Regions from separate parts of the Acidovorax facilis genome, predicted to be linked through region 2. Evidence: riboswitches for the same ligand, from Rfam matches in the RefSeq annotation. Region 2 holds a riboswitch; the other holds the start of a gene.
What was found. Region 2 has a riboswitch for thiamine pyrophosphate ahead of ACQ4MJ_RS10400 (purine-cytosine permease family protein). Riboswitches for the same ligand answer to the same signal wherever they lie in the genome.
Positions count from the first base shown of each region.

Region 1 (14,844 bases), 1.4 Mb from region 2:
TCGGCGGCCTGCTGGAGGACACCTACTCGCAGGGCGAGGACAAAGTACCCCTGATGGGTGACCTGCCCGTGGTGGGCAACCTGTTCAAAAGCGAGAACCGCTCGCGCCGCAAGACCAACCTGATGATCTTCCTGCGCCCCATCGTGGTGCGCGACAACGCCACCAGCGACGCACTGGTCGTGGACCGCTACGAAGCGATCCGCGCGCTGCAGCAGGCCACGCAGCCCGCCCCCAGCACTGTCATGAATTCGGTCTCTGGCGCCCCCATCCTTCCCGCGCTGCCCGAGCGGGCGCCTTCGGTCGCCAGCCCCATGCCTGTGCAGCCCGCCGCGCCGGTGCCCGTTCCCATGCAGCAGCTCACCCCTGTAGCGCCCCCTCTACCCACACCGGGTACTGCTCCCCAAAGCAGCGCGCCTGTGGAGCAGTCCAGCCCCACAGCCCAGGCGCAGGTCCCCGCGCCGCTGTACTACGTGAACGTGGGTGTGTTTGGCAAGGATGCGGAATCGCGCAGCGCCATGACCAAGCTGCGCAGCACGGCACTGCCCCTGTCCATCCAGGCGGTAGACACCAACCGGGGCACACTCACCCGCGTGCGTGTGGGCCCCTACAACACCGAAGACGCTGCCAATGCCGCTGCCGCCACCGTGCGCAGTCTGGCACTCAACGCTACGGTCTCGCCCAAGGCGCTCTGACGGACCCACGCCCATGCGCCACCCCCTGCCCTACGCCTTTGCCCGCACCGCCCAGCTGCTGCTGGAGGACGACGGCCACCAGCTGGTGCTGTGGCATGGCCCCCACCCCGACGCCGGTGCGCTGTCCGAAGTGCTGCGCAAACACCCGGTGCAGCAGTTGCTGCCGCTGGACGCCCCGGCCCTGGCCCAGCGCATCAGCGCCGTGTATTCGCACAGCGAATCAAGCGCCGCCACCGTGGTGAGCGAGGTCGAGAGCGACGCGGACCTCTCGCGCATGATGCAGGAGCTGCCCGCCGTGGAAGACCTGCTGGAATCGGCTGGCGACGCACCCATCATCCGCATGCTCAACGCCCTGCTCACGCAGGCCGCGCGCGACGGCGCGAGCGACATCCACATCGAGCCCTACGAGCGCCATTCCAGCGTGCGTTTTCGCGTGGACGGCACCCTGCGCGAGGTGGTGCAACCCAACCGCGCACTGCACGCCGCGCTGATCTCGCGCCTGAAGATCATGGCCGACCTGGACATCTCTGAGAAACGCCTGCCGCAGGACGGCCGCATCAGCCTGCGCCTGGGCACCCGCGCCATCGACGTACGCGTTTCCACCCTGCCCAGCGCCCATGGCGAACGCGCGGTGCTGCGCCTCTTGGACAAGAGCGAAAGCAAGCTGAGCCTGGAAGCCGTGGGCATGCAGGGTGAGACGCTGCGCCGCTTCGAGGGGCTGATCAGCCAGCCGCACGGCATCATCCTGGTGACAGGGCCCACCGGCTCGGGCAAGACGACCACGCTGTATGCGGCGCTGGGTCGGCTCGATGCCACGCGCAACAACATCATGACGGTGGAAGATCCCATCGAGTACGAGCTGCCCGGGGTAGGGCAAACGCAGGTCAACAGCAAGATCGAGCTGACCTTTGCCAAGGCCCTGCGCGCCATCCTGCGCCAAGACCCGGACATCATCATGATCGGCGAAATCCGCGACTTCGAAACCGCACAGATCGCCATCCAGGCCTCACTCACGGGCCACCTGGTGCTGGCCACGCTGCACACCAACGACGCAGCCAGCGCCGTCACGCGGCTGACCGACATGGGGGTGGAGCCGTTCCTGTTGTCGTCGTCCCTGCTCGGCGTGCTGGCCCAGCGGCTGGTGCGCAAATACTGCAGCCACTGCCACGGCAGCGGGTGCGAGCACTGCGGCCAGACGGGCTACACGGGCCGCACCGGTGTGTTCGAGTTGCTGGTGACCACCGACGCGATCCGCGCGCAAATCCACAACCAGGCGTCCGAAGCCGACATCCGCACCGCCGCGCTGGCCGACGGCATGGCGCTGATGCGCGAGGATGGGGAACGGCTGATTGCAGCAGGCATCACCAGCCGCGAGGAAGTGCTGCGGGTGACGCGGGACTAGCCAGCCGCAGAGGCCAGTTTGATATTATTTTGATAGCAACTAGCGCTTAATAGATAAGCGCTAGGGATCCTCTGCACGAATCGAGCGGCAAGTGTGCGCTGCGGATCGTGATGGGCTGCAAGGCGCAAAACGCAGCAATAGCCGTAGCTATTGCGAGGTTTTGCAACGCCGCAGACCTCCCGAGACCGCAGATGCACACGGCGCGGTGATTCGTGCAGAGGGTCCCTAGCGGTCAAAAATGCTCAAAATTAACGTATGCGCAGCGCAGGCCTGCGCTGCGCCTGGGCCACGGCTGGCGCAGCGGGCGCCGCTGCCGCGCTGAAGACCGAGGGTGCAGGAGCCCCGCCGTCCTGCAGCTTGAACTGGCTGACCGCACTGCTCAGGTGCAGCGCCTGTTCGCGCAGCGATTCAGAGGCAGCGGTGGACTCTTCCACCAGCGCGGCGTTCTGCTGCGTCATCTGGTCGAGTTGGCTCACGGACTGGCTGATCTGGCCGATGTTGTCACTTTGCTCGGCCGACGAAGCGGTGATCTCCGCAATGATGTCGGACACGCGCCGCACGCTGCTCACAATCTCGGTCATGGTCTGCCCGGCCTGGCTGACTAGGCGCGATCCATCTTCGACGCGTTCCACCGACGAACCGATCAGACCCTTGATCTCCTTGGCCGCCTCGGCGCTGCGCTGCGCGAGGTTGCGCACCTCGCTGGCCACCACGGCAAAGCCCCGGCCCTGTTCACCGGCGCGCGCGGCTTCCACGGCCGCGTTGAGCGCGAGGATGTTGGTCTGGAAGGCAATGGAGTCGATGACACCGGTGATGTCGGCAATCTTGCGCGAGCTGGTGGTGATCTGGTCCATGGTGGTCACCACCTGCGACACCACGGCACCACCGCGTGCGGCCACTTCGGCGGCCGACGAAGCGAAGTCGCTGGCCTGGCGGGAGGACTGGGCGCTTTGCTGCACGGTGCTGGTCAGCAGCTCCATGGACGAAGCGGTTTCCTCCAGATTGGCCGCGGTCTGCTCGGTGCGGTGGCTCAGGTCATGGTTGCCGCTGGCGATCTCGGAACTGGCGGTGGTGATGTTGCCTGCCGCGTCCTGCACCTGGCGCACCAGGCCCCGCAAGGCGTCCTGCATGCGGCCCATGGCCGACACCAGCTGGCCCACCTCGTCCTGGTTCATGGCCGCCACATCGCGAGAGAGGTCACCACTGGCAATGCGGTCGGCCAGTTCCTGCGCCTGCCCCAGCGACTTGGTGATGGAGCGCACGCTGAAGAAGGTGAGCGGAATCAGCACCGCCAACCCCAGCACCAGCCCGATGCCAATCAACGCCGACATGGTGGAAGTGCGCGATTCAACCGCCGCACGGGCCTCGTCCATCTGCGAGCGGGCCGCGCTGGCCAGGCTGGAGAACAGCTTGTCGGTGGCCTCCATGTGGACCTTCAGGCGGTCGGCGTAGGCACCGCCCCCCGCACCATCGAGCTGCGCCCCCTCGATCTTCTCGAAGATGGGGGCAATGCCGGTTTCGTACTGCTTGATCTCGTCCAGGGATTTGTCGATGGAGGCCACAAACTCTGCATCGCCCGACTGCACCTGGCGCACCTCGGCCAGGCTCTTGCGCAGGGCAGCCAGGGTCTTGGCCCAGGACTCGCGCAGGGCAGAGACCTCGACCGAGTTGTTGAAATTGATGATGATGTCTTTTTCGGTCCGGCGCAGGTCACCCAGGGTCGTGCGCAGGTCGGACATATCGGTCAGGGTTTGCACCCGCTGCGAAAACAGCTCTTGCAATGTGCCCCGGGTGCGGTCCAGGGCCACGTAGCCCATGGCGCCAATGACGATCAGAAGAATCAGCGAAAAAACGGTTCCGAAGTAAAGACGTGTGCGGATAGAGAAGCGGCCGAGAGCATTCATGGCTCTTCCTTACATTTTTTAACAGGTAACTCAGCATAGCAAATTTAGTGCCACACGCCCTTCCTCCCGGTCTTCTGAACCGGGGGTGGGCGGGACTATATGCCGGGCGGGGCTATCCACCGCACAGGGTAAGCACGGCCCCGAGGCCCTGTTTCAGGGAATCCTCGGGGCCAGTAGCTGCGCTTATTGCACTGTTCTCAAACGGGCTTCAGGGGGATGTACAACTCGCCCCCGCTCTTCTGAAACTCTGCAGCCTTGGTCTGCATGCCCTGGGCCAGGGCTTCAGCCTCGGCCACACCCTTTTGCTTTGCAAAGTCACGCACTTCCTGCGTGATCTTCATCGAGCAGAACTTGGGGCCGCACATCGAGCAGAAATGCGCCACCTTGGCCGAGTCCTTGGGCAGGGTTTCGTCGTGGTACTCCTTCGCTGTTTCCGGATCCAGGCCCAGGTTGAACTGGTCCTGCCAGCGGAAGTCGAAGCGCGCCTGGCTCAGCGCATCGTCACGCGAGCGGGCACCCGGGTGACCCTTGGCCACGTCGGCCGCGTGGGCGGCGATCTTGTAGGCGATGATGCCCTGCTTCACGTCATCACGGTCGGGCAGGCCCAGGTGTTCCTTGGGCGTCACGTAGCACAGCATGGCCGTGCCCATCCAGCCGATCATGGCCGCGCCAATCGCGCTGGCAATGTGGTCATAGCCCGGTGCGATGTCGATGGTCAACGGGCCCAGGGTGTAGAACGGCGCTTCGTGGCAGGTCTTGAGCTGCTCGGTCATGTTGGCCTGGATCATGTGCATGGGCACATGGCCGGGGCCTTCGATCATGGTCTGCACGTCGTGCTTCCAAGCCACTTGCGTGAGTTCGCCCAGCGTGTGCAGTTCGGCGAATTGCGCTTCGTCATTGGCGTCGGACGCGCAGCCGGGACGCAGGCCATCGCCCAGGCTGAACGACACGTCGTACGCCTTCATGATGTCGCAGATGTCCTCGAAGTGCTCGTACAGGAAGCTCTCGCGGTGGTGTGCCATGCACCACTTGGCCATGATGGAGCCGCCGCGCGAGACGATGCCCGTGCGCCGTTGCGCCGTGAGGTGGATGTAGGCCAGGCGCACGCCCGCGTGGATGGTGAAGTAGTCCACGCCCTGCTCGGCCTGCTCAATCAGCGTGTCGCGGAAGATTTCCCAGGTCAGGTCTTCGGCCACGCCGCCCACCTTTTCGAGCGCCTGGTAGATCGGCACCGTGCCAATCGGCACCGGCGAGTTGCGCACGATCCAGTCGCGTGTGGTGTGGATGTTCTTGCCAGTGGAAAGATCCATCACATTGTCGGCACCCCAGCGGATCGCCCACACGAGCTTTTCCACCTCTTCTTCAATGCTCGACGTGACGGCCGAGTTGCCGATGTTGGCGTTGATCTTGACCAGGAAATTGCGGCCGATTGCCATCGGCTCCACTTCGGGGTGGTTGATGTTGGCGGGGATGATGGCGCGGCCCCGGGCCACTTCGTCGCGCACGAATTCGGGGGTGATGATGCGCGGGATGCTGGCACCCATCGGGTTGCCCATCAGGCGCTGCTCGCGGCCTGCGTCAGCCATGTACTGCTCCATCCACTCGCGCTTGCCGTTTTCGCGGATGGCCACGTACTCCATCTCGGGCGTGATGATGCCTTTCTTGGCGTAGTGCATCTGCGTGACGTTGGCACCGGCCTTGGCGCGCAGGGGCTTGCGCTGCAGGGCGGCGGCCTCGGCGCGCAGCTGGGCCAGGCGCGTGGCGTCTTCGGTCTTTTGCCCATCGTCCAGCGCCACGGGCGCGCGGCCTTCGTAGTGCTCGACATCGCCACGGCCGGTGATCCAGCCCCCGCGCACGCTGGCCAGGCCCTTGCGCACGTCGATCACGGCTTCAGGGTCGGTGTAAGGGCCGGAGGTGTCGTACACGCTGACCAGCTCGCCGTTGGTCAACGCGATGTCGCGCACGGGCACACGCAGGTCGGTGTGCAGTTGGCCGGGAATATAGGCTTTGCGCGATGCGGGGAAGGGCTCGCGCGTCAGCGCCAGCAATTCAGCAAATTTCTCGCGAGCGATGGGATCGGGGGCGTTCATGGGCAGGTCTCCTGGTTCCGGTGGGCGGTGGGGTCTGCTCCGGAATGGACCTGTGCGCCCCCCAGGGGCGGCAGCGCCTGGGGCATGACGTGCCCACAGGGACTGGGGGCACGGGGACAAGGAGGTCGGCTCTTCTTCCGCCGGTATGAACCGGATCAAGTTCGTCGGGTTCGCAAGCTGGTCTGAATTTCTTCAGGCCTCTTGCATCTCAGCGCATCAGCACACCCCGGAGCAGGCGCGAGTATAGGCCAGAGAAAATACTGCGTTGCAGAGCCCGCGCATCACGCGAGTCGGCCAATGAGGATCACCGCAAAGAAAAAGACGGCGGCAATCACCGTCCACTTGAGGATGATGAGCCCCAGGCGCTTGTAGCGCGCCTGCCCCGTACCGGCATAAAACGCAAACGACACGGCAGCCGCCAGAAGCAGCAGCATGGCCAGCCAGCGAAAGATCAACATGTGCGTGCTACCAGGCGCGCGCAGGTTGCGCGAAGCCGGTGGGGGCCTGGCGCTCATCCTCGAAGGTGACCACCTCCCAGGCATCACGCTGGGCCAACAGCTCGCGCAGCAAGAGGTTATTCATGGCGTGGCCCGAGCGGAAAGCGCTGTACGCAGCCAGCAGGGGCTTGCCAATGAGGTACAGGTCGCCCATGGCATCCAGGATCTTGTGCTTCACGAACTCGTCGTCGTAGCGCAGGCCGTCGCTGTTGAGCACCTTGTAGTCGTCCATCACGATGGCGTTGTCCAGCCCGCCGCCCAGCGCCAGGCCGTTGGAGCGCATCATCTCCACATCGCGGGTAAAGCCGAAGGTGCGGGCGCGGGCAATGTCGCGGCTGTAGTTGCCTTGCCCCAGGTCAAACTCCACACGCTGGCCGGTGGAGTCCACGGCCGGGTGGTCAAAGTCGATCTCGAAACTGAGCTTGTAGCCGTGGTAAGGCGTCAAACGTGCCCATTTGGCATTGGCGCCCTCGCCCTCGCGGACCTCCACCGGCCGCAGGACGCGGATGAAGCGCTTGGGCGCGTTTTGCAGCTCGACCCCTGCGCTCTGGAGCAGGAAAACGAAAGATGCGGAAGATCCGTCGAGGATAGGCACCTCTTCGGCCGTGATGTCCACATAAAGGTTATCCAGCCCCAGCCCCGCACAGGCCGACATCAGGTGTTCCACCGTGTGCACCTTGGCATTGCCGACCGCGATGGTGGATGCCAGCCGGGTGTCCGTCACGGCCTCGGCGCGGATCGGGATGTCCACGGGCTGTGGCAGATCCACCCGCCGAAAGACAATCCCCGTGTCCGGCTGCGCGGGCCGCAGCGTCAACTCGACCCGCTGGCCGCTGTGCAGCCCGACGCCTACGGCGCGGGTCAGTGTCTTGAGGGTGCGTTGCTGGAGCATCCCGCCATTTTAGTTTCTGGCGCCCTGTCCCGCACGGGCTGAGGTCTTGCCTGCCTTGCAGACGCCATGCCCGGAGCGCTTGGGGCCCGTACGTAGAGCTACCGCCGCGTTTTCACCTACTGCGCAGGCCCCCGGGTTCGCCGCACAATTTGGGGCCAGAGGGCCTTGAAAAGATACAACATGAACACACCACAAATGCCCCCCAGGAGACTCCCATGAGCAAGCTCAGCTTCAAAATGAAAATCATGCTCATGATCGGCACTGCGCTTGTCGCGCTGCTGATCATGGCCGTCACCTCCCTCCTGCAGGAGCGACGACTCATCACCGAGTCCCGAAAAGAGCTGCTGACCACCGCCGTCCAGTCCGCCCACAGCATTGTGGCCGCTTACCAGGCCAAGGCCGCCAGCGGCGCCATGCCCCAGGAGGAGGCCCAAAAGGCCGCCAAGGACGCCCTGCGCATTGCGCGCTATGGCGGCCCCGAGGGCAAGACCGAGTATTTCTACATCTGGACCACCGAGGGCGTGGGGGTGATGCACCCCTTCAAACCCGAGTGGGATGGGCAGAACATGCTGGGCAAGGTCAAGGACGGCTCGGGGGTGGACATCATCGCCCTGCTGGTGAACGGCATGCGCAGCAGCAAGGATGGCAAGGCGTTTGTCCCCACCATGTTTGCCCGCCCCAACCAGACCACCCCGGTGCCCAAGCTCCAGTACATCGTCCGTGTAGACGGCTGGAACTGGATGGTGGGCTCGGGGCTGTATACCGATGACGTAGACATGCTGCTGCGCAAGGCCCTGCTGTCGAGCCTTGCCATGGTGGTGGTGGTGATTCTTGTGGTGGGGGCCATCGGCCTGTTCGTATCGCGCTCCGTGCTGCGCCAGATCGGGGGAGAGCCCACTGACGCCATCGCGATCATGTCGGAAGTGGCCGAAGGCAATCTCGATACACACATCCCCACGGCCCACCCAGGCTCGATGCTTGACGGGCTCGCCCACATGGTCACTTCGCTGCGCAAGCTGGTCACCGACGTGCGCGCCGCCACCGACAGCATCGCCACCGCGTCGAGCGAAATCGCGCAGGGCAACAACGACCTTGCCCACCGCACCGAAGACACCGCCAGCAACCTGCAAAGCACGGCCAGCAGCATGGAGGAACTGACCAGCACCGTCAAGCAGACCTCGGACTCCGCGCAGACGGCCAACCAGATGGCCACATCGGCCGCTGCAGTAGCGGCACGTGGGGGTGAAGTGGTGTCGCGGGTGGTGGCCACCATGCAGGACATCAACGCCAGCAGCAACAAGATCAGCGACATCATCGGCGTGATCGATGGCATCGCCTTCCAGACCAATATCCTGGCCTTGAATGCCGCCGTCGAGGCGGCCCGCGCGGGCGAGCAAGGCCGGGGCTTTGCCGTGGTGGCCAGCGAGGTGCGCAGCCTGGCCGGACGCAGTGCCGAAGCCGCCAAGGAGATCAAGGCCTTGATTGGCGCGTCGGTCGAAAAGGTGGAGTCGGGCACGCAGCTGGTGGGCAATGCGGGCGCCACCATGACCGAGATCGTGGAAAGCGTTCAGCGCGTGACCGACATCATTGGCGAAATCCGCTCGGCCACGTCCGAGCAGAGCCAGGGCATTGCCCAGGTCAACACGGCCATGAACCAGCTCGACCAGATGACGCAGCAGAACTCGGCCTTGGTGGAGCAATCCACTGCCGCCGCAGACAGTCTGCGCGAGCAGGCCATGAAGCTCACCCAGGTGGTCGCGCTGTTCCGGGTCAATGGCAGCAATGCCCCAGCACCGTCCCCGGCAAACCGGCCCGCCCCTGCGGCCACACCCCGCCCCACACCCGCTCCCGTACGCGCTGCCGCACCGCGCCCCGCACTGGCCAAGGCCGCTGCACCCCGCCCCGCGTCACCCGCCAAGGCCCCGGCAGCGGCGCTGCCGCCCAAGGCCAGCAGCCCCAAACCTGCAGCGGACAACAACAACGACGACTGGGAGTCCTTCTGACCCCAAGGACCTGAAGCAGCACAAGCACAGCGCAAGCAAACCTCGCTGCCAAAAAAGAAGCCCTGCCAGCTTGTGCTGGCAGGGCTTCTTGTCTTGCGGCCCATGGAAGAGCCTGTTGTCGATCAGTCGGCTTGCTTGCGCAGGAAAGCCGGGATCTCCAGGTCATCCATGCCACCCGAGGACAGCGCGTCCACACGGGCCGCAGCCTGGGTGCGGTTGGTGCGCCACACGCTGGGCACCGACATGCTGCCGTAGTCGGCTTGCGCGCTGCCCGTGTGGCCGCCTTGCACACCCACAGCCCCCCCGAGCGTTCCCACACCGGCCATGGGCATCTGGTAGGCCATATTGTCCGTGCCCGTGCGCAGGCCACCTTGCACCACCGAGATGGGCTGGCGGCGTGCGTTGGCACGCGACAGGCCTGTGGCCACCACGGTCACGCGGATCTCTTCGCCCAGGGTTTCGTCGTAGGCAGCGCCGAAGATCACATGAGCGTCGGTCGATGCGTAGGCATTGATGGTGTTCATGGCCTGGCGCGACTCGGACAGCTTGAGGCTGCCCTTGCTCGCGGTGACCAGCACCAGCACGCCCTTGGCTCCCGACAGGTCGATGCCTTCGAGCAGCGGGCAGGCAATGGCCTGCTCGGCAGCGATGCGGGCGCGGTCGGGGCCGCTGGCAGTGGCCGTGCCCATCATGGCCTTGCCGGGCTCGCCCATCACGGTGCGCACGTCTTCGAAGTCCACGTTCACCTGGCCGTACTCGTTGATGATTTCAGCGATACCGCCCACGGCGTTCTTGAGCACATCGTTGGCGTGTGCAAAGGCTTCGTCCTGGGTGATGTCATCGCCCAGCACATCGAGCAGCTTTTCGTTGAGCACCACGATCAGCGAATCCACATTGGCTTCCAGCTCGGCCAGGCCTTCGTCGGCGTTCTTCATGCGGCGGCCACCTTCCCAGTCGAAAGGCTTGGTCACCACACCCACGGTCAGAATACCCATCTCCTTGGCGATGCGCGCGATCACCGGGGCAGCCCCCGTGCCCGTGCCGCCGCCCATGCCGGCCGTGATGAACAGCATGTGCGCGCCCTGGATGGCGTCGCGGATGTCTTCAACTGCCGCTTCGGCTGCATCGCGCGCCTTTTCAGGCTTGCCGCCTGCCCCCAGACCACTGCCACCCAGCTGGATGACACGGTGGGCCGAACTGCGCGTGAGCGCCTGCGCGTCGGTATTGGCGCTGACAAACTCCACGCCCTGCACGCTGCGGGAAATCATGTGCTCGACGGCATTGCTGCCGCCACCGCCCACACCGATCACCTTGATCTGGGTGCCCTGGTTGAATTCTTCGGCTTCGATCATTTCGATGGTCATCTTGGAGCTCCTGTTTCTAAATTCGTAGGCAATTGCCATATGGGGAAGGGGGTACTGGTGGCTGGAGAACGAGGCGGTCCTGTACATCGCCATCGCTCTCGCGCAGTGCCGTGCGGGCTACCACGGGCTAACCACAAGGCCCCCACGCTTGCCACTGCGTGTGCTGCGCTGCCCCCCAAGGGGGCCTTCGCACCTTGGGGCGGCCCGGCGGCGCTCATTCCTGGGTATTTCATGGTCAGAAATTCCCCACGATGAAATCTTTGAAACGGCCGAACGCCGTCTTCATGGACCCGCTCTTTTGCGCCACCTTGAAGCCGCGCAAACGGGCCAGCCGGGCCTCTTCGAGAAGCCCCATGACAGTAGCAGCACGGGGCTGGGCCACCATGTCAGACAACGCGCTGGAATACTTGGGAATGCCTCGGCGCACGGGCTTGAGGAAGATGTCTTCGCCCAGCTCGATCATGCCGGGCATCACCGAGCTGCCGCCTGTGAGCACGATGCCCGACGACAGCACTTCTTCATAGCCCGACTCGCGCACCACCTGCTGCACGAGCGAGAAAATTTCTTCCACCCGCGGCTCGATCACACCGGCCAGCGCCTGCTTGCTCAGCATGCGCGGGCTGCGGTCGCCCAGGCCCGGCACCTCCACCTGCGCCTCGGGGTCGGCCAGCAGTTGTTTGGCGTAGCCGCTTTCCACCTTGATGTCTTCAGCGTCCTTGGTGGGCGTGCGCAGCGCCATGGCGATGTCGCTGGTGATGAGGTCGCCCGCAATCGGAATCACTGCAGTGTGGCGGATCGCGCCGCCGGTGAAGATGGCCACATCCGTCGTGCCCGCGCCAATGTCCACCACCACCACACCCAGCTCGCGCTCATCGTCGGTCAGCACGGCCTGGCTGCTGGCCAGCGGGTTCAGCATGAGCTGCTCGACCTCCAGGCCGCAACGGCGTACGCACTTGATGATGTTTTCGGCCGCGCTCTGCGCACCGGTCACGATGTGGATCTTGGCCTCCAGGCGGATGCCGCTCATGCCGATGGGCTCTTTCACATCCTGCCCGTCGATCACAAACTCTTGCGGCTCCACCAGCAGCAGGCGCTGGTCGCTGCTGATGTTGATGGCCTTGGCCGTCTCGACCACGCGCGCCACGTCGGCCGAGGTGACTTCCTTGTCCTTCACGGCCACCATGCCGCTGGAGTTGAGCCCCCGGATATGGCTGCCGGTGATGCCGGTGTACACACGCTGGATCTTGCAGTCGGCCATCAGCTCGGCCTCTTTCAGGGCCTGCTGGATGCTTTGCACGGTAGCGTCGATGTTCACCACCACACCGCGCTTGAGGCCATTGCTCGGGGCCACGCCCAAGCCTGCAAGCTTGAGCTCGCCATTGGGCAGGACCTCGGCCACCACGGCCATGACCTTGGCGGTGCCGATATCCAGCCCCACCACAACGTCTTTGTATTCTCTTGCCATATCAGTCTCTGCCCTTCTCTGTTCTGTCCCGCCGCCCCACGGCCCCATTCACGAACCCACCTGCGTCCCGCTCCACATACCAGCGCTGTTGCTGTTGCTGCATGCCATTACCTCCTGCGCACAGCACTTGCCGAAGCAGTCGCCGCTGCGGTATCGGTCACCACCGTGGTCACACCGCGCATGCGCAGGGCGTAGCCCCCGGCATGCCGCAGGTCGGCGGACTCCAGGGCATCCACACGCCGCCCGTACTGCGCAGCCACCTGTGTCAGGGTGCGCGTGAAGCGTTGCGTGCGCTGCACCACCTCCTGCGGTGTGCCGCCGCCCAGCTCCACCACGGCGTCGCTGTCCAGCGTGGCCCGCCAACCGCCCCGCCCCGTCAGCTCCAGCGTTTCCACCTCCAGCCCGAGCGGTTTGAACACCGGCTGCAGCAGTCCAAACATCTGCAGCACCTCGGGGGAGCTGCCCGCAGGTCCCAGCAGGCGCGGCAGGCCGTCCTGTTCCACATCACCCACGTTGGCCTCGAACACTTCGCCCTGGCTGTTGACCAGTGCAGAGCCGGTGTCCGGCCCCCAGTACGCCACGGCGTCATGCTCCTGCAGCTCTACGCGCAGGCTGCCGGGGTACACCCGCCGCACCTGGGCGCGGCGCACCCAGGGCACTTGCTCGAAGGCCTCGCGCGCGGCACGCAAATCCACCGTGAAGAAATTGCCCACCAGGTGCGGCGCGACATTGGCCCGCAAGGTCACCGCGTTGTTGTGCACCAGCTCGCCCTGCACCACGATGCGCGCAATCGCAAAGCCCGGGTAGCGCAGCACCCACCAGGCCCCCGCCGCCAGCACAAGCAGGACGCAGCCCACGAACAAGACCGATGCGGTCAGGTTCATGAGCTTGACGTCCAGCGGTGCGGGCAACGTTTGGGTCATCAGTCGGCCTTCGACCTTGTCGGTGTGTCCAAGGCGGCATCGGCCAGGATGCGCAGGCACAGCTCTTCGTAGCTGATGCCCGAAGCCCGTGCGGACATCGGCACCAGCGAATGCCCGGTCATGCCGGGGGACGTGTTCATCTCCAGCAGGAAGGGCTTGCGATCGCTGGCGCGGATCATCAAGTCGGCACGGCCCCAGCCCCGGCAGCCCAGGGTGCGGTAAGCCTCCAGCACGATGCGCTGGATCTCGCGCTCCTCAGCCTCGGGCAGGCCGCTCGGGCACTGGTACTTCACGTCATCGGTGAAATACTTGTTCTGGTAGTCGTAGGCACCGTCGGGCGCCACGATGCGGATCACTGGCAGCGCACGGGCACTGGCGCCCTGGCCCAGCACGGGGCAGGTCACTTCTTCGCCTTCGATGAACTCTTCGCACAACACATCGGGGTCGTACTGGGCAGACAGCTGCACGGCCTCCTGCATGTCCGAGTAGCCACGCACCTTGGTCACGCCGATGGAGGAGCCTTCGCGCGGCGGCTTCACGATGAGGGGCAGGCCCAGCTCATCGGGCACGGTGCGCACCACCTCGCGCTGCTGGCGGTCGGGTGCCAGCCACACATAGCGCGGTGTGGGCAGGCCCTCGGCCAGCCACACGCGCTTGGTCATGACCTTGTCCATCGCGATGGCCGAGGCCATCACGCCGGGGCCGGTGTACGGGATGCGCAGCAGCTCCAATGCGCCCTGCACCGTACCGTCCTCGCCATGGCGGCCGTGCAGCGCGATGAAACAGCGTGCATAGCCGTCGCGCTTCAGGTCGCCCAGCGCGTTCTGCGCGGGGTCGAAGGCATGGGCATCCACCCCGCGCGAACGCAGCGCCTGCAGCACCCCGCTGCCAGACATCAGCGAGACCTCGCGCTCGGCCGAGTCACCGCCCATCAGTACGGCAACCTTGCCCAGGGATTTCACATCAAAATTGGAATCAAAAACGGTCATAGCGCGCTCCCTTCAAGCGCTGAAAGCTCACTATTTTGTAGCATCTCCACCACCTTGCCAGGTACGGCGCCAATCGACCCTGCGCCCATGCACATCACCACGTCGCCGTCCTTCGCGTTGTCGGCAATGGCTTGCGGCAGGTCGGCCACGTTGTCGATGAACACCGGCTCCACGCGGCCCGCCACGCGCAGCGCACGGGCCAGCGATCGACCATCGGCGGCCACCACAGGCGCCTCCCCAGCGGCATACACCTCAGTGAGCAGCACGGCATCGGCATTGCCAATGACCTTCACAAAATCCTCGAAGCAATCGCGCGTGCGGCTGTAGCGGTGTGGCTGGAAAGCCAGCACCAAGCGGCGCCCCGGGAAGGCTCCCCGTGCGGCAGCCAAGGTGGCCGCCATCTCCACCGGGTGGTGGCCGTAGTCGTCGATCACGGTGAACCGGCCGCCGTCTTTGGCGGGCAGGTCACCATAACGCTGGAAGCGCCGGCCCACGCCCTTGAAGCCCGCCAGCGCACGCTGTACGGCTTCGTCCGGAATGTTCAGCTCCACGGCCACGGCAATGGCCGACAGCGCGTTGAGCACGTTGTGCTCGCCCGCGAGGTTGAGCACGATCTCCATGTC
Region 1 is NZ_CP192460.1:3,701,978-3,716,821, forward strand. It holds gene gspD (type II secretion system secretin GspD) at 1-692, shown strand, start outside; gene ACQ4MJ_RS16950 (GspE/PulE family protein) at 706-2,094, shown strand; gene ACQ4MJ_RS16955 (methyl-accepting chemotaxis protein) at 2,343-3,998, opposite strand; gene thiC (phosphomethylpyrimidine synthase ThiC) at 4,196-6,088, opposite strand; TPP riboswitch at 6,204-6,327, opposite strand; gene ACQ4MJ_RS16965 (hypothetical protein) at 6,370-6,546, opposite strand; gene lpxC (UDP-3-O-acyl-N-acetylglucosamine deacetylase) at 6,554-7,477, opposite strand; gene ACQ4MJ_RS16975 (methyl-accepting chemotaxis protein) at 7,693-9,480, shown strand; gene ftsZ (cell division protein FtsZ) at 9,603-10,844, opposite strand; gene ftsA (cell division protein FtsA) at 11,080-12,309, opposite strand; gene ACQ4MJ_RS16990 (cell division protein FtsQ/DivIB) at 12,417-13,232, opposite strand; gene ACQ4MJ_RS16995 (D-alanine--D-alanine ligase) at 13,232-14,221, opposite strand; gene murC (UDP-N-acetylmuramate--L-alanine ligase) at 14,218-14,844, opposite strand, start outside.
Region 1: another riboswitch for thiamine pyrophosphate. It lies ahead of thiC (phosphomethylpyrimidine synthase ThiC); the one in region 2 lies ahead of ACQ4MJ_RS10400 (purine-cytosine permease family protein).

Region 2 (14,844 bases):
AGGTTGTCCAGGCGGTAGTCGCCGTGCACGATGGACACGTGGCCCTCGTCCCGCGCGCTGGCGGGCATGTTGGCGGGCAACCACTCCATGAGGCGGTCCATCTCTTCGATGGGCTGCGTGATGGACGCCACGTATTGCTTGCTCCAACGGCCGATCTGGCGGTCAAAGTAGTTGCCGGGCTTGCCATAGCTGGCCAGCCCCCGGTCTGCAAACTTCACGGTGTGCAGCGCGGCAATCACGCGGTTCATCTCGTTGTAGATGTCGCCGCGCTCGGCTGGCGTCATGTCGGGCAGAGATTGATCCCACAGCACGCGGCCCTGCATGCACTCCATCACGTAGAAGGCGCGGCCGATGACGGATTCGTCCTCGCACAGCACAAACATGCGGGGAACGGGAACGTCGGTGCCATACAGGCCGCTCATCACCGCAAACTCTCGCTCGATGGCGTGGGCAGAAGGCAGCAGTTTGGCCACGGGGCCAGGCTTGGCCCGCATCACGTAGCTGGCACCGGGCGTGATGAGCTTGTAGGTCGGGTTGGACTGCCCCCCTTTGAACATTTCCACGGTCAGGGGGCCCACGAAGCCTTCCATGTTCCGTGCAAGCCACGCGGTCAGCGCTTCGGTATCAAAGGCGTGCTGATCGGAAACAGGACGGGTGCCGACGAAATGGTCAAAGTTGCTCATGGAGGAATGGGGGAGAGGTTCGGTCAGTCAATGAGTTAGTTGTCGGTTTCAGCAATGCGCATCAGGGCTTCGCGGTCACGCACCACCAGGCCGCCCGGCTCGATGCGAATGGCGTCCTCGCGCTCCATGGCCTTGAGTTCCTGGTTCACGCGTTGGCGCGATGCGCCCAAGAGCTGCGCCAGTTCTTCCTGCGCCAGTTGCAGGCTGATGCGCATCTCGCTGCCGTCCGACAGGCTGGGCACGCCGTAGCTGCGCACCAGGTGCACAAGCTGCTTGGCCAGCCGCGAGCGCAAGGGCAGGGTGTTGAGGTCTTCCACCAGCCCGAACAGCTGGCGAATGCGCCGCGCATGCAGTCGCAGCATGGCTTCGTACAGCTCGGTGTGCACCGCCAGAATCTTGCGGAAATCGGCCTTGGCCACACACAGGATCGTGGTGTCGCCATGCGCGTAGGCGTCGTGTGTGCGCCGGTCCCCGTCGAAGATCGCCACGTCGCCAAACCAGATGCCCGGCTCCACATAGGTCAGCGTGATCTGCTTGCCCGAGATGGAGGTCGAGCTCACCCGCACCGCACCGCGCGCGCAGGCAATCCACTCCTCGGGCGGATCTCCGCGAGCGGCAATGAGGCCGCCGTCCTTGAAGCGTTTGACGTATGCACATCTGAGGATGTCGTGGCGTAGAGAAGGTGAGAGAGATGAAAACCAGCGACCTGAGTTGATCGCTTCACGTTCTTCGATAGTAAGAATCGGGTCGTCCATGGCCTGTCTTTTGGGTGACTAGAAACAGACCCATTGTCGCGTCAGGGACCTTCGTGCTGCGTCAGGGTTGTCACCTGCGTGTCTGCACGGTGGCCACCAAAAAAGAAAACCCCCGGGCGCTGGAGTGCAGCGGGCCGGGGGCGGTCGGGTGGGTGTGTGCAGGTGCTATTCGTAGCGGGGCACGCGTTTCTCTAGGAAGGCAGAAATACCGGCCCCGCCGTTCGCATGGTGCAGGTTCTTCACGAAATGGTCGCGCTCATGGGCCAGGTGGTGTGTGAGCTGGGCATGGGGCGCTTCGTTGAGCAACTCCTTGATGCTCGCGAGGGCATTGGGTGCACGCGCGTTGAGCTGCTCGGCCAGTGCCAGGGCGGTCTCCAGCGCGCTGCCGGTTTCTGCAATGCGGTTGACCACCCCGAGAGCGTGCAGGCGTTCTGCGCTGATGCGGTCACCACACATGAGGATCTCGGTTGCCACCTGGCGGGGCAGGGCGTGCGACAGGCTCCAGCTGGCGCCGCCATCGGGCGACAGGGCCACATTGCTGTAGGCCATCACAAACACCGCGTTGCGGGCCGCCACGATGAAGTCGCAGGCCAATGCCAATGAAAAGCCCGCACCGGCCGCCGCGCCTTCCACGGCTGCAATCACAGGCTTGGGGTAGGTGCGGATGGTCTCGATCCAGTTGTGCAGGCCTTCAATGCTCTGTGCCTGTACCTCGGGGGCTTCCTGGCGGTTGGCCAGCAGGCGCTGCAGGTTGCCGCCCGAGCAGAACATGCCATCGGCCCCCGTGATGACCACGCTGCGAATGTCAGGGCTGCTTTCGGCCACACCCAGCGCCTCCACGCCCGCTGCGTACATCACCGGGTCAATGGCGTTGCGCCGCTCAGGGTTGCGAAGGGTCAGGATCAGGGTCTGGCCCTGGCTGGTGCTCTGGAGTTCTGCGGGCATGGTGGCCTTGGTTGGGGAGCGGCTCTTGCTCTGTTCGCGCGATCAGGCTTCTTCGACGTGGGTCAGGCTCAGGCCGATGGCGCCGCGCCTGCGCAGCCAGGGGCTCGGGCGGTAGCGTGTGTCGCCGTACACGGTCTGCATGTTGAACAACACTTCGAGGATGTTGGTCGGCCCCCAGCGGTCGCCCATGGCCAGGGGGCCCAGGGGGTAACCCAGGCCCAGTGTCACAGCGGTTTCCAGATCCTTGGGGGAGCAGATGCCTTGCTGGCAGATGTCGCTGGCGATGTTGACGATGGTGGCCACCACACGCTGCGTGACAAAGCCGCCGCTGTCGCGGATCACGCTCACGGCCTTGCCGTCGCGGGCAAACAGCGCATGCGCTGCGTTGCGGATGTCCACGCGGGTGGCGGGGTTGGTGGCCAACACGCGGCGCTTGGTAGCGGCGTCGTCGATCAGCATGTCGATGCCGATGGTGCGCGCCGGGTCCAGGCGCTCCACGACCGCCACGGTGGTGATGTCAAACCCCAGCGGCGCGACCAGCGTGATGGCTTGGGGCGAGGGCGACTGGCCGGTTTCGATGGTGGCGCCCAGGTCCTTGAGCAGCTGGTACAGCTCCGCGCGGCGCGCGGCACGGGGCGAGACCCACACGGGGGGAATCTCTGCCACCACGGGCGGCGGCGCCTCTGCCGGTATCTGCGCCACGCCGTCCACGTAGCGGTAAAAGCCTTCACCCACCTTCTTGCCCACCACGCCGCCTGCCAGGCGCTGCGCGGTGATCACACTGGGGCGAAAGCGCGGCTCGTCGTAGTACTGGCGGTAGATGGATTCCATCACCGGGTGGGAGACGTCCAGCGCCGTCAGGTCCATCAATTCAAAGGGGCCGAGCTTGAAGCCGACCTGGTCGCGCAGGATGCGGTCGATGGTGGCGAAGTCGGCCACGCCTTCGCCCACGATGCGCAGGGCCTCTGTGCCAAAGCCGCGCCCGGCGTGGTTCACGATGAAGCCGGGGGTGTCTTGTGCCTGAACGGGGGTGTGTCCCATTTCCCTCGCATACGTGGCCAGGGCGGTGCACACGGCTGCATCCGTCTTGAGCCCGGCAATCACTTCCACCACCTTCATGAGCGGCACGGGGTTGAAGAAGTGGAAACCTGCCAGGCGCTCGGGCCGCTGCAGGCCCGCGCCGATGGCGGTGACCGAGAGGGATGAGGTATTGGTGGCCAGCACCGCATCCGGGCGCACCACAGCTTCCAGTTCGGCGAACAGCGTCTTTTTCACATCCAGCCGCTCCACGATGGCTTCTACCACCAGGTCGCAGCCTGCCAGGTCGGCCACGACCTTGACGGGGTGCAGCCGCGCGGTCAGGTCACCGGCCTGCGCGGCATCGATGCGGCCCTTGGCCACCAGTTTGTTCCATTGCTCCTGGAGCGCCGCCTTGGCCGCATCGGCGGCGCCGGGGTTGGCATCAAGCAGAAAAACCTGGCTGCCGGCCTGTGCGGCGATTTGTGCAATGCCCCGACCCATGGCGCCGGTGCCCACGATAGCGATATTGGGAAACTGAATTTTCATAGCGCCATTATGGCTCTGGCGTTGCGCGGGACTTATGTGCAAGAATGGGTTGCACCAAAAACAGAACATATTGTGAAAATCCGTAACGCCATTTTGGGGACCAGTCTGTGGGCGGTCGCTGCAGGCGCCTCGGCACTGTCCTTGGGCGGCAGCAGGGGCGTGGTGGTGTTGGGTGCCCCGGTAGATCTTTCCTTCGATATCCAGCCCGACCCAGGCACCGATCTGGCCTCTTCCTGCGTGACGGCCAAGCTGGTGGCCGGCGATACGGTGATTGGCGATGCCAAGGTGCGGGTAGTGCCTTTGCCCGACATGCGGGGGCGGTCTCCGGCGGTGCGGGTGCAGGCCGCCATCGCGGTGGACGAACCGGTATTGATGGTCACCTTGTCGGCAGGGTGCACAGGCAAGGTCACGCGCACCTACACATTTTTTGCAGAGCTTCCATCCACGGTGGCACGGTCCGCATCGCCGGTCGACGTCTCGCGGCTACCTTCCCTTGCGGCCGGTGGGGTCGAAGCACCCCGTCCGGCCCAGGGTGCAGCAGGGCAGCGCGCTGCAGGGGCTGCCACTGCGCCTGTGGCGCCTTCTCCGTTGGCATCCGTGCCCTTGTCTTCCGAAAATCGGCGCGAGCCCGTACCCAGCACCCCGTCGGTGGCCAAGCCCGCTGCGCGGACGGCACCGGTACGGCCCCCAGAGCGCCCGGTGGCGCGCCCCCAGGCCAGCGCTGAAAAAAACAAGCTGCCTACAGCCCCCAAGCCTGCTGACCGGGCTCGCTTGGTCGTCGAGCCACTCGATCTCTGGGTAGACCGTCCGCTGGCACTGCGCACCTCGCCTGAACTGTTGGTGATGCCATCAGACCAGCCCTCGGCCCAGCGTGCCCAGGCGGCAGCGCTCTGGAAAGCGATGAATGCCCAGCCCGAGGATGTCAACCAGGAGGCTGACCGGCTCAAGGCCCTGGAGTCCGACGTTGCTGCCCTGCGGGCGCAGGCCGCCCGCGACCGGGCCAGCGCAGCGCAATTGCAGCAACAGCTGGAGCAGGCAGAGAGCGAGAGATTTCCTGCCACGGTGGTCTACGCGCTGGGCGGGTTGCTGCTGCTAGCACTGTTGCTCGCTGTGTGGGCCTGGGGGCGGATGCGCAGCGCCTCCGAAAAGGCGGTGCGCGCATGGCGCGATTCGGTGGCTGCGCTGGGGGGGCGAGATGCCGTGGTCGAGCATGGGGCTGCGCTGGGCCTGCCCCCCGACCCCAGCGATCACTGGCTGCCGTCCGATGAGTCCGCCGAAGCCCGGGAACCTTCCCCGGGCTCAGCTGCTGCCCCGCTGGTACCTCCTTTTGTGGCCACGGCCCCTTTGCCCAGTGCCCCGGTCCCCCTGAAGGCGACCGTTCCGCCGCCAGCACCTGCCGCTGTAGTCACGCAGCAACCCGCGCTGCACATCGTTAGCCCGGAAGAGCTTTTCGACATCCAGCAACAGGCCGAGTTTTTTATCTCGGTGGGGGAACACCAGCAGGCCATCGAAGTGCTGAAAACGCACATCGCTGAGCGCGGTGCCACTTCGCCGCTGGCGTATCTGGAGCTTTTGCGGCTGTACCACACGCTGAGCCGGGTGGAGGAGTTCACGCAACTGCGTACGCAGTTCATGCAATCGTTCAACGCGCAGGTGCCGGAATTTGCCAGCTTCCACCGCACGGGCCGCATGCTGTATCACTACACCGACGCGCTCGCTGACATCGAGGCTGAATGGACCTCTCCGTCCGTGCTGCAGCTGCTCGAAAAGCTGCTGTTCCGGCAGAACGGTGTCGGTTCGGTCGAGCCCTTTGACCTTGCGGCTTACGACGACCTGCTGCTGTTGCTCTCCATTGCGCAGACCACGCCCGCAAGTGCCCGAGGGGAGCCTGCGCCCCGCAAGCGCACGACACCGCTCGCCGCACCTCGGGACGAAACCCAGGTGCAGCAAGTGCCAGCCCCGAAGGTGCCTGCGACAACGGCGGCATTACCGCAGGACTCGCGCGCGGCCAGCCTGGAGTTCGACTTTGACGGGATGCCTCCCGCTACAGGGCAGCCATCTCAGGCATCGGGTGTTGCAGCGCCCTCCGCACTGGATGGCGACACGCGCGGTGCGCCGCTGGATCTGGACCTCGACCTTGATCTGTCAGAGCCGCCCCACCTCACCCTGAGCGATCTGCCGGCCGTGCCGGTGACCGCGCCCCCGGCCGCGGGTCAGGCCGTCGGTTTTGGCATGGACAACGACCTAGTCGAACTGCGGCTGGAACTGGAGCAGAAGAAAGGCGACCGCAAATAGGCCGATAGGCCGATAGGCAGATAGGCCAATGGATCGTCCCTTCAGCGGCTCGCGCGCTGGCTGTTTTGTTCCATCAGGCGCATCAAGTGCGTGGCGGTGGCTTCAGGGTCTGGGGTATTGACAAGGGCCCGCACCACCGCAATCGACCCCACGCCCGTGGCCTGCACCGGCGCAAACTGCTCGGCGCCGATGCCGCCAATGGCCACCTGGGGGTAGTGGCGCAGCAGGCGCGCATACACACCCAACCGGCCCACACCCTGCGGGGCCGTGGCCATCTTCTTGAGGGTGGTCGGGAATACGGCGCCCATGGCGATGTAGCTGGGGCCTACTGCATCTGCACGCACCATTTCTGCGTAGCCATGGGTGCTGACACCCAGGCGCAGGCCCGAAGCGCGCAGTGCTTGGAGTTCGTCGGAGGCCAGGGCATCCAGATCTTCCTGGCCGAGGTGAATGCCATAGGCACCCGCCTGGATGGCCGTGCGCCAATGGTCGTTGATGAACAGCAGCGCACCCGTGCCCTGCACGGCCCGTACGGCGGCGTGCACTTCCCGTTCAATGGCGGCAGCGTTGTCCGACTTGAAGCGAAGCTGCACGGTGGGCACGCCCGCACGCGCCATGCGGCCTACCCAGTCGGCGTCGGGCAACACGGCGTACAGGCCCAGGTGCTCAGGGCATGGGGCGAACGCTTGGGCACGTGGCACGGGTTGCAGGCCAAAATCCTCTGGCGCGTCGGGCCATTGCTCAGGCTGGAAGGTGCCGGTGCGCAGGCTCTGTGCCAGCCAGGCCTGGGCCAGGCACTCCGCGTCGTGGGCAATAAAGCCCAGCGTGCTGCAGGCCTGCAGGGCTGCCAGGTATGCGGCTTCCTGCCGCGTGGGTTTCGGGGCGGGCTCGGCGCCAAAGCCCGCGAAGGTGGCGGCGTTGTGCGCAAGAATGGCCTGCACCATGGCGCTGGTGTCGTCACGCATGTTGTTCATGGTGCCAGAAGGGGGTGCCGAGCACGGGCGTACTGGGCTGGGCCGCATCCTGCGCTGCCATGGCACCTGCCTGGCGCGCGGCGCGCCCGGCATTCACTGCGTCGGCGAAGGCGCCGGCCATGGCCACAGGGTCTTGCGCCAGCGCGACCGCAGTATTGAGCAGCACGCCGTCATACCCCCATTCCATCACCTGGCAGGCGTGGGATGGCAGGCCCAGGCCAGCATCCACCAGCATGGGCACGTTAAGGCGCTCGCGCAGCGTCTGCAGCGCGTAGGGGTTGACGGGGCCCCGGCCGGTGCCGATGGGCGCGGCCCAGGGCATCACGGCCTGGCAGCCCACATCCACGAGGCGCTGGCACAGCACCAGGTCCTCCGTGCAGTAGGGCAGCACCTGAAAACCTTCCTTGATGAGGTGTTCGGCCACGCCCACCAGGTTCAGGGTGTCGGGCTGCAGCGTGTAGTCGTCGCCAATCAGCTCCAGCTTGATCCAGGGGGTGTTGAACACCTCGCGCGCCATCTGTGCCGTGGTGATGGCCTCTTGCGCGCTGTGGCAGCCTGCCGTGTTGGGCAGCACAGGCACGTTGAGCTTGCGCAGCAGCTCCCAGAAGCTGCTGCCGCTTTCTGCCGGGTTGCTGCCCTGGCGGCGCAGCGAGGCGGTGACCATGGCAGGCTTGGCGCGCAGCACGGCGGCTTCGAGCACTGCGGGGGATGGGTAGCGCGAGGTGCCCAGCAGCAGGCGGCTGGCGAACTGCTGGCCGTAGAGCACCAGGGGGTCTTGGGGCGTTGAAGTGGTCATGGTGTTTACTATGCTTTTGATAGCTGCTAGCGCTTATTTATCATGCGCTAGGTGCCAATTTGGCTTCAATTTTCAGGAGGCGGATCAGCCCCCCGTCACGGGCGAGATGATTTCCACACGGTCGCCGGGCTGCAGGGCCTGAGCGGCGTAGCGGGTGTTGGGCACAAAGGTGGTGTTCACGGCCACGGCAAAAGGCGGGCGGGCCGCGATGGCGGCCACGGCGTCGGCCACGGTAGCGCCCTCGGGCAGTTCGTGCGGGATCTGGTTGATGGAAATGTTCATGCGAAAGCGGCGGCCGCGCTGGGTGGGGACAGGGGGGCGGGCTCCAAGTCCAGCGCGAGGTCAAATCGTTGCGAAAGCTGCGATTGTCCTGCGTTCAGCACTTCCAGCGTCACATCCAGCATCGCGGGTGCGATCATGAAGCCGTGGCGGTACAGACCGTTGATTTCCAGCACGCCCTTGCGCGGCTGGCGGATGGCGGGCAGGTTGTCGGGCAGCGTGGGGCGGCACTGCGTGGCCAATTCCAGGATGCGGCCCTCTGCAAAGCCGGGGTGCACGGCGTAGGCGGCGGAGAGCAGCTCCAGTGTTGAGCGCACGCTGGCGGGCGACAGGTCGTCCGATTCGATTTCGGTGGCGCCGATGACGAACAGATTGTCTTCCTTGGGCGCAATGTAGATGGGGTAGCGCGGGTGCACCAGCCGCGTTGGGCGCTGCAGCGTGACATCCGGCGCGTGGATGCGAACCACCTCGCCGCGCACGCCGCGCAGTGCACTCCACTGGCCCTTGGCGCCCAGGCCACGGCAGTCCAGCACCCAGTCGGGTTGGCCAGGGGCGCCGGGGGTGAAGGTTTCGGGCGACTGGGGGCTGTGCCAGTGCGTGCGCACCGACAGCCGCTGCATTTCCACCACCAGGGCGGCCAGCAGCTGCCTGTTGTCGAGCTGGCCTTCGCCGGGCAGGTACAGGCCCTGCGCAAAACGCTGCGCGAGGGTGGGTTCCGCCTGGGCCAGCGCGGCGCCGTCCAGCTTTTGCAGGGCGGGCAGCTCTGGCACCTGGTGCTGGTTGGCCTCCAGCTGGCGCGTGAGCCGCTGGGCTTCGGCCGCGTCCTGCCGGTGCCACACGATGAGCGTGCCGGCCTGCTGGAAGAACACGGGCTCGGCCAGCGCCGCCAGCAGCTGCGGCCAGCGGGTGAGGGCGTGGTGGCCCATGCGTACCACGCCGGGCTCGGTGATGGCCGATTCGGCCAGCGGCGCCAGCATGGCGGCGGCCACGGTCGCGGCCGAATGTTCGGCGGCCGGGCTGCCCGCGTCGTAGATGTCCACACGGTGACCCTGGCGGGCCAGCTCCACCGCAAGCAGGCGGCCCATGAGGCCCGCGCCCAGAATCGCAAAAGAAGAGGGTTGAAGTGGCATAGGTCCGTCGGTGTGTCCGTGTTGGCTGGCAACCATGGACAAAACGGGGGCAGCGCCGCTCTTGGAAACTCCCCACGCCAGCATGACCTGGATCGGGTAGCGGGGCCACGTTGCAGGCAGTGCCATGCAGCGCTGCGTGCGAGCCCCAGGGTATTTCTCAGTCGCACACCGAAGAACCTGTTCAGGTTCTGAACGGAGGGACACCCCTGTTTCGTCCGGAAAAAATCAATTACAGCACAACCCTTGGCCGCTCTTTTTGCGCTAACGCATAGGCCATAATTTTTGCCATGACTTCATTGACCCCACCGACCTCCGCAGCGCGCCGCTATGTGCGCGTGCTTTCCATTGCCGGTTCTGACAGCGGCGGCGGGGCGGGCATCCAGGCCGACCTCAAGACCTTCAGCGCCCTGGGCTGCTACGGCATGACAGCGATCACGGCCATCACGGCGCAGAACACCTGCGGCGTGACGGGCATCCACGGCATTCCGCCCGAGATGCTCAAGGCCCAGATCGACGCCGTGGTGCAGGACATTGGTGTGGATGCGGTCAAGATCGGCATGCTGCATTCGCCCGAGGTGGTGCGTGTGGTGGCCGATGCCATCCGCACCTACCAGCTGCCGCACGTGGTGCTCGACCCCGTGATGGTGGCCACCAGTGGCGACCGGCTCATCGCTTCAGAAACCGTGAGCGTGCTGGTACAGGAGCTGTTTCCGCTGGCCGAGGTGATCACCCCCAACCTGGACGAGGCCGGCTGGCTGCTGGGGCGCAGCATCAAGGGCGTGGAAACGCTGGACGAAGCCGCGCAGGCACTGTGCGCGCTGGGTGCACGTGCGGCGCTGCTCAAGGGCGGCCACCTGCCTGGGGACTGGGTGGTGGACGTTCTGGCCACCCGCAGCGGTGTGCGGCAGCGGCTGGAGTCTGCACGCATTGCCACGCCCAACGGGCACGGCACCGGCTGCACCCTGTCGTCGGCTATTGCGGCACACCTGGCGCAGGGCCTGCCCTTGCAGCAGGCGGTGGAGCGCGCGCGTGCCTACATTCTGGGCGCCATCGCCGCAGGGGCTGATGTGACCACCGGCCGCGGCCACGGCCCGCTCAACCACGGCTATGCGCCTGTGGCGCAGTTGGTGCTGTAGAAATTTAAGAGTTTTTGGCCGCTAGCGCTTATCTGGTAAGCGCTAGCAGCTCACAATTCGATAGCTATTCAACGGCCCCGTGGCCGTGTGGCCCAGGCCAGCAAAAAGCTGAACGCCAATGCCGGCAGCGCCGAGCCCGCACCCGGCAGCACCTTGGGAGCCAGGTGGTAGACGGCAATTCCCACCAGCCAGATCGCCACGGGCGCCGCATTCACCTTGCGCGCCGCTGCCAGCAATGCAGGTGCATCGGTGCCAAACGCCAGCCGCCCCAGGATCACGCCAAACAGCGGCACAAACACCGAGCTGAGCAGCAGCAGGAAGGGCTCCAGGCTGTGCATGGGCAAGACCAGCGCAAGGCCAGTGCATACCGCAGCCATGGCGAGGCCCCACTTGCGCACGCCCCAGCGCGGCAGCAGGCTGTGGGCCGACACCGCGCCTGAATACGTGTCGCCATAGGCGTTGTCCACTTCGTCGATCAGGATCAGTGACAGCGCAATCAGCCCGCCCTGGGCCAGCAGCAGCGCCTGCACCAGGTCCTTGCTGGGCAAGGTCAGCGCCACCAGCACACCCAGCGAGTAGCACCACATGTTGGCCAGCGCGTAACCCAGCCAGGTGCCACGCAATGCCGAGCCACCGTTCTTGCCGTGGCGCGCATAGTCGGCCACCAGTGGCAGCCACGAAATGGGCATGGCGATCACCAGATCCAGCGCAGGGAACACGCCCATGCCGCCCGCGCCCTGGCGGTTCCACAGCGCATCAAACCCCTGGGCCTGCGCCAGCGACAAAAACTGCCACGACAGCCATAGCAGCGACAACACCACGAGCGGCAGCGCCACGCGCGCAATCACCTTGCGCACCAGCTGCACCATCGATCCGCTGATGAGCAGCATCACCACGCCGCCCCACAGCAGCGTGGCCAGCACCGGCCAGTGCGCACCGGCCATGCTGCCCGACTGCTGACCGATGGCCACGGTGGCATCGCGCATCACCACCAGCTCGAACGTGCCCCAGCCCACCAGCTGCACGATGTTCAGGATGATGGGCAGGCTGGCAAACGTGCGGCCATACACGGCGTGCATCAGCCCCGCACTGGCCAGACCGCTGTCGCAACCGAGCTTGGCCACCCAGCCCAGCAGGCCGGCGCCCACGATGGAGCCGGCCACGATGGCGATGAGGGCTTCTTTGGTGCCCAACGCTGGCATCAGATACGCACCCACCTGCATGACCAGCAAGCCCACGCCCAGGCTGAACCAGAGCGAGGCGTGGTCATGCCACTGGAAGACGCGGCGGTCGGGGGAGACGGGGGCCAGCGCTTCGTTGTGGGAAGGCGCGGCGGGCGATGAGGACATGGATGGCTCCGTGGCAGTACAGAGCAGGGGCGGCCCGCCAGCGCGCCCCAAAGTCTTTTCATTCAGGGCTGGGCCAAAGCGGACGTGCTTCCCTGCGCGAGGATGATCTCAATCAGGTTCAAAGGGACTCTCTCAGTCGGTTCCGGCAGGCCGGTCTCGACACCCCTAGCGATGGCGCCCCCGAAGGAGCGCGGTTGCCATTGTAGAGGGTGGGTCAGCGCCCGGCCTAGGTGATGGGGATGGCGTAGTGCATCACGGAGTCAGCGGACGTCGGGTGGTATTGCGAGCCGTAGATTTCCAGATCCGGTCCCAGGCTGTGCGACTGGCTGGCCGACAGCAGCCAGCTGGAGTAGATGTAGTTCACCGTCGCATCGACATTCTGCGCAGGGCCCCGGTGGGTAAAGCGTGCATAGGTGGACGCGGGAATTTCCATGGCCACCATGCCCGGTGGCAGCGCACCGGGGTCCCTCACTTCGATGCAGGCCAGGTAGCGCAGCTCTTCCGTGTGCGGCCCCGCCGGTGCCACGACGCCATAGCAGACCCCGGGCACGGTGTTCGCAATCTCGTCCAACCGGGGCAGAAACTTCGCCCACAGAGGCGGCAGTTTCTGGCCCAGGTTGTTCTTTTCGGAATCGATGCCGTAGTAATTGGTGGGCAGCCCGACCAACTGCATGGCGGGCTGCTGCTGGATTTCGGGTTCCAGCGAGATGTTCTGGTGAATGTGCGCGAGGTAGCTTTGGTCAAACCGGATCTTGCGCACGAACAGCGAGCGGTTGCCCATCTTGCGGTACTGCGACGGTGTGAGCCGAAAGCAATCACGGAACGCTCGCGTGAAACTCTCCTGCGTCACGTACCCCGATGCCAGCGCAATGTCGAGCACGCTCAGCCGCGTGTTGGTCAACTGCTCCAGCGCCCGCGAGAACCGGCGCGAGCGGATGTAGGTCTTGAGGGTTTCGTTGGTCAGCGCCTTGAAGATCCGCTGGAAGTGCCACTGGCTCATCCCCGCAGCCCGTGCCACCTCGGAAAGCTGAATGTCGGATTCGAGATGGGCTTCGATGAAATCGATGCCCTCCTGGATTTGCCGGAGATAAAGCACGGTGGCGTCCGTTCAAGGGGTTTCAAAGAAACCGGTCATGGCAACCAGCCGGTTCTGGTCGTTGTACCGGCCGTAGCTCACGCCTTCACCGATCACCTGGCCGCTGCCATCCACCATGTTCCACTTGGCGATGCTTTGCTGGTTGTGGCTGGCGAAGTAGTGGGTCACAAAATGGCCGCCGGGCACCTGGCTGTGAAAGTTGTCCATGTAGGCCGTCAATTGGTCCCAGCCATGGGCGGTGGCCAGCGGGTCGTTGTAGGTGCAGGCGGGGTCGAGGGACTGGGAAAACAGGGCTTCCCTGTCTGCAGCCGAGTCGGTTTTCCACGACGCGGTGTAGGTGTCCCAGATGGATTGAAGGGGTTGTTGGCTCATGGTGTGCTCCTGATGGGCGGTGAATGGAGACGCCATCGTGCCGGGCGCTTGTGCGCCTTTTTGACATTTTGTGCTTATTTGTGGGCGCGTCGTTTGGGCACGAAACGACGGTGCCCCGACTCGCCTGGACTACGTGCTGGCGGAAGGCACAGACGCCGGAGCCACACCCAGCAACTGGTGCAGCCTTGGGCTCGTGGTGGTGTACTGCAGCGCCACCTTGTCGCCCTTGAGCGCCTCGGCGGCGCCAAAGGCGGCTAGCGTGGCTTCGTGGAAGCCGCACAGGATGAGCTTGCGTTTGCCGGGGTAGGTGTTGATGTCGCCCACGGCGTAGATTCCGGGCACGCTGGTGCGGAAGGCCTCGGTGTCCACCACCAGCTGTTTGCGGTCCATGGCCAGGCCCCAGTCGGCGATGGGGCCGAGGCGGGGCGAGATGCCGAGCACGGCCACCAGCAGGTCGATTGCCAGGGAGCGGGTGCTGCCATCGGCGTCCACGACCTGCAAGGCCGTCAGCCGATCACCTGTGGTGTCGATGCCGGTGATCTGCGCGGCCTCGACATGGATGCGGCCTGTGTCGCGCAGTTGCTGCAGACGCTGCAGCAGGGCGTCGGGCGCCTGGAACACGTCGCGGCGGTGCAGCAGGCTGACGCGGGCGGCCTGGCCTTGTTCGGCCAGTTCCACGGCGCGGGCCACAGCGGGCTCGTCGCCGCCGTGCACGACCACATGGCGCCCAGCCACACCCACGCTGGCGGGCAGGTTCTGGTAGTGGACCTGGGCGCCCACAAAGCGCTCGATGCCTTCCACCTTGAGCGTGCGCGGCACAAAGGCGCCCACGCCTGCGGCAATGAACACGCTGCGGGCCAGCAGTTGCGTTCCTTGCGAGGTTTCGACCAGCAGGCGCCCATCGGCCTGCACGGTGAGTGCGGACACTAGCGTGTTCAGGTGCCACTGGGTCTTAAACGGCGCAATCTGCTGAAGCAGCAAAGCGGCCAGCTCACGCCCGGTGCAGACCGGGATGCCCGGGATGTCGTAGATGGGTTTGTCGCCGTACAGCTCGACGCACTGGCCGCCCGCATGGGGCAGGGCGTCGATCAGGTGGGCTGTGATGCCTTGCAGGCCCAGCTGGAAGACCTGGAACAGGCCCACGGGCCCCGCGCCGATGACGACAGCGTCGGTTTCTTGAATCATGCTCAAGCCACGCGCACAGCGCCCGAAACTGGCGCTGCCAAAGACCTGTTCCACCGTGGAACTGGCTTTGCCAGGCCACTGGTGGCGTCCCCCTTGGGGGATGGCGCGAAGCGACTCAGGGGGGTCACTTGACCAGTTCGTTGACCTTGCCCGGCTTGCCGTTCCATTCGTCGGCGTCGGGCAGCGCCGGCTTGCGCTTGGTGATGCTCTTCCAGCCGTCGGCAAAGGCCAGGTCGGCGTTGAGCTTGATGAAAGCAATCTGGTCGGCCGGCAGATCTTCTTC
Region 2 is NZ_CP192460.1:2,304,595-2,319,438, reverse strand. It holds gene ACQ4MJ_RS10450 (phosphotransferase) at 1-683, opposite strand, end outside; gene ACQ4MJ_RS10445 (Crp/Fnr family transcriptional regulator) at 719-1,438, opposite strand; gene ACQ4MJ_RS10440 (oxepin-CoA hydrolase, alternative type) at 1,604-2,383, opposite strand; gene ACQ4MJ_RS10435 (3-hydroxyacyl-CoA dehydrogenase) at 2,426-3,949, opposite strand; gene ACQ4MJ_RS10430 (hypothetical protein) at 4,022-6,244, shown strand; gene ACQ4MJ_RS10425 (thiamine phosphate synthase) at 6,286-7,209, opposite strand; gene ACQ4MJ_RS10420 (thiazole synthase) at 7,202-8,014, opposite strand; gene thiS (sulfur carrier protein ThiS) at 8,099-8,296, opposite strand; gene thiO (glycine oxidase ThiO) at 8,293-9,423, opposite strand; gene thiD (bifunctional hydroxymethylpyrimidine kinase/phosphomethylpyrimidine kinase) at 9,711-10,559, shown strand; gene ACQ4MJ_RS10400 (purine-cytosine permease family protein) at 10,628-11,908, opposite strand; TPP riboswitch at 11,981-12,085, opposite strand; gene ACQ4MJ_RS10395 (helix-turn-helix domain-containing protein) at 12,135-13,004, opposite strand; gene ACQ4MJ_RS10390 (nuclear transport factor 2 family protein) at 13,017-13,376, opposite strand; gene ACQ4MJ_RS10385 (NAD(P)/FAD-dependent oxidoreductase) at 13,506-14,561, opposite strand; gene fdxA (ferredoxin FdxA) at 14,686-14,844, opposite strand, start outside.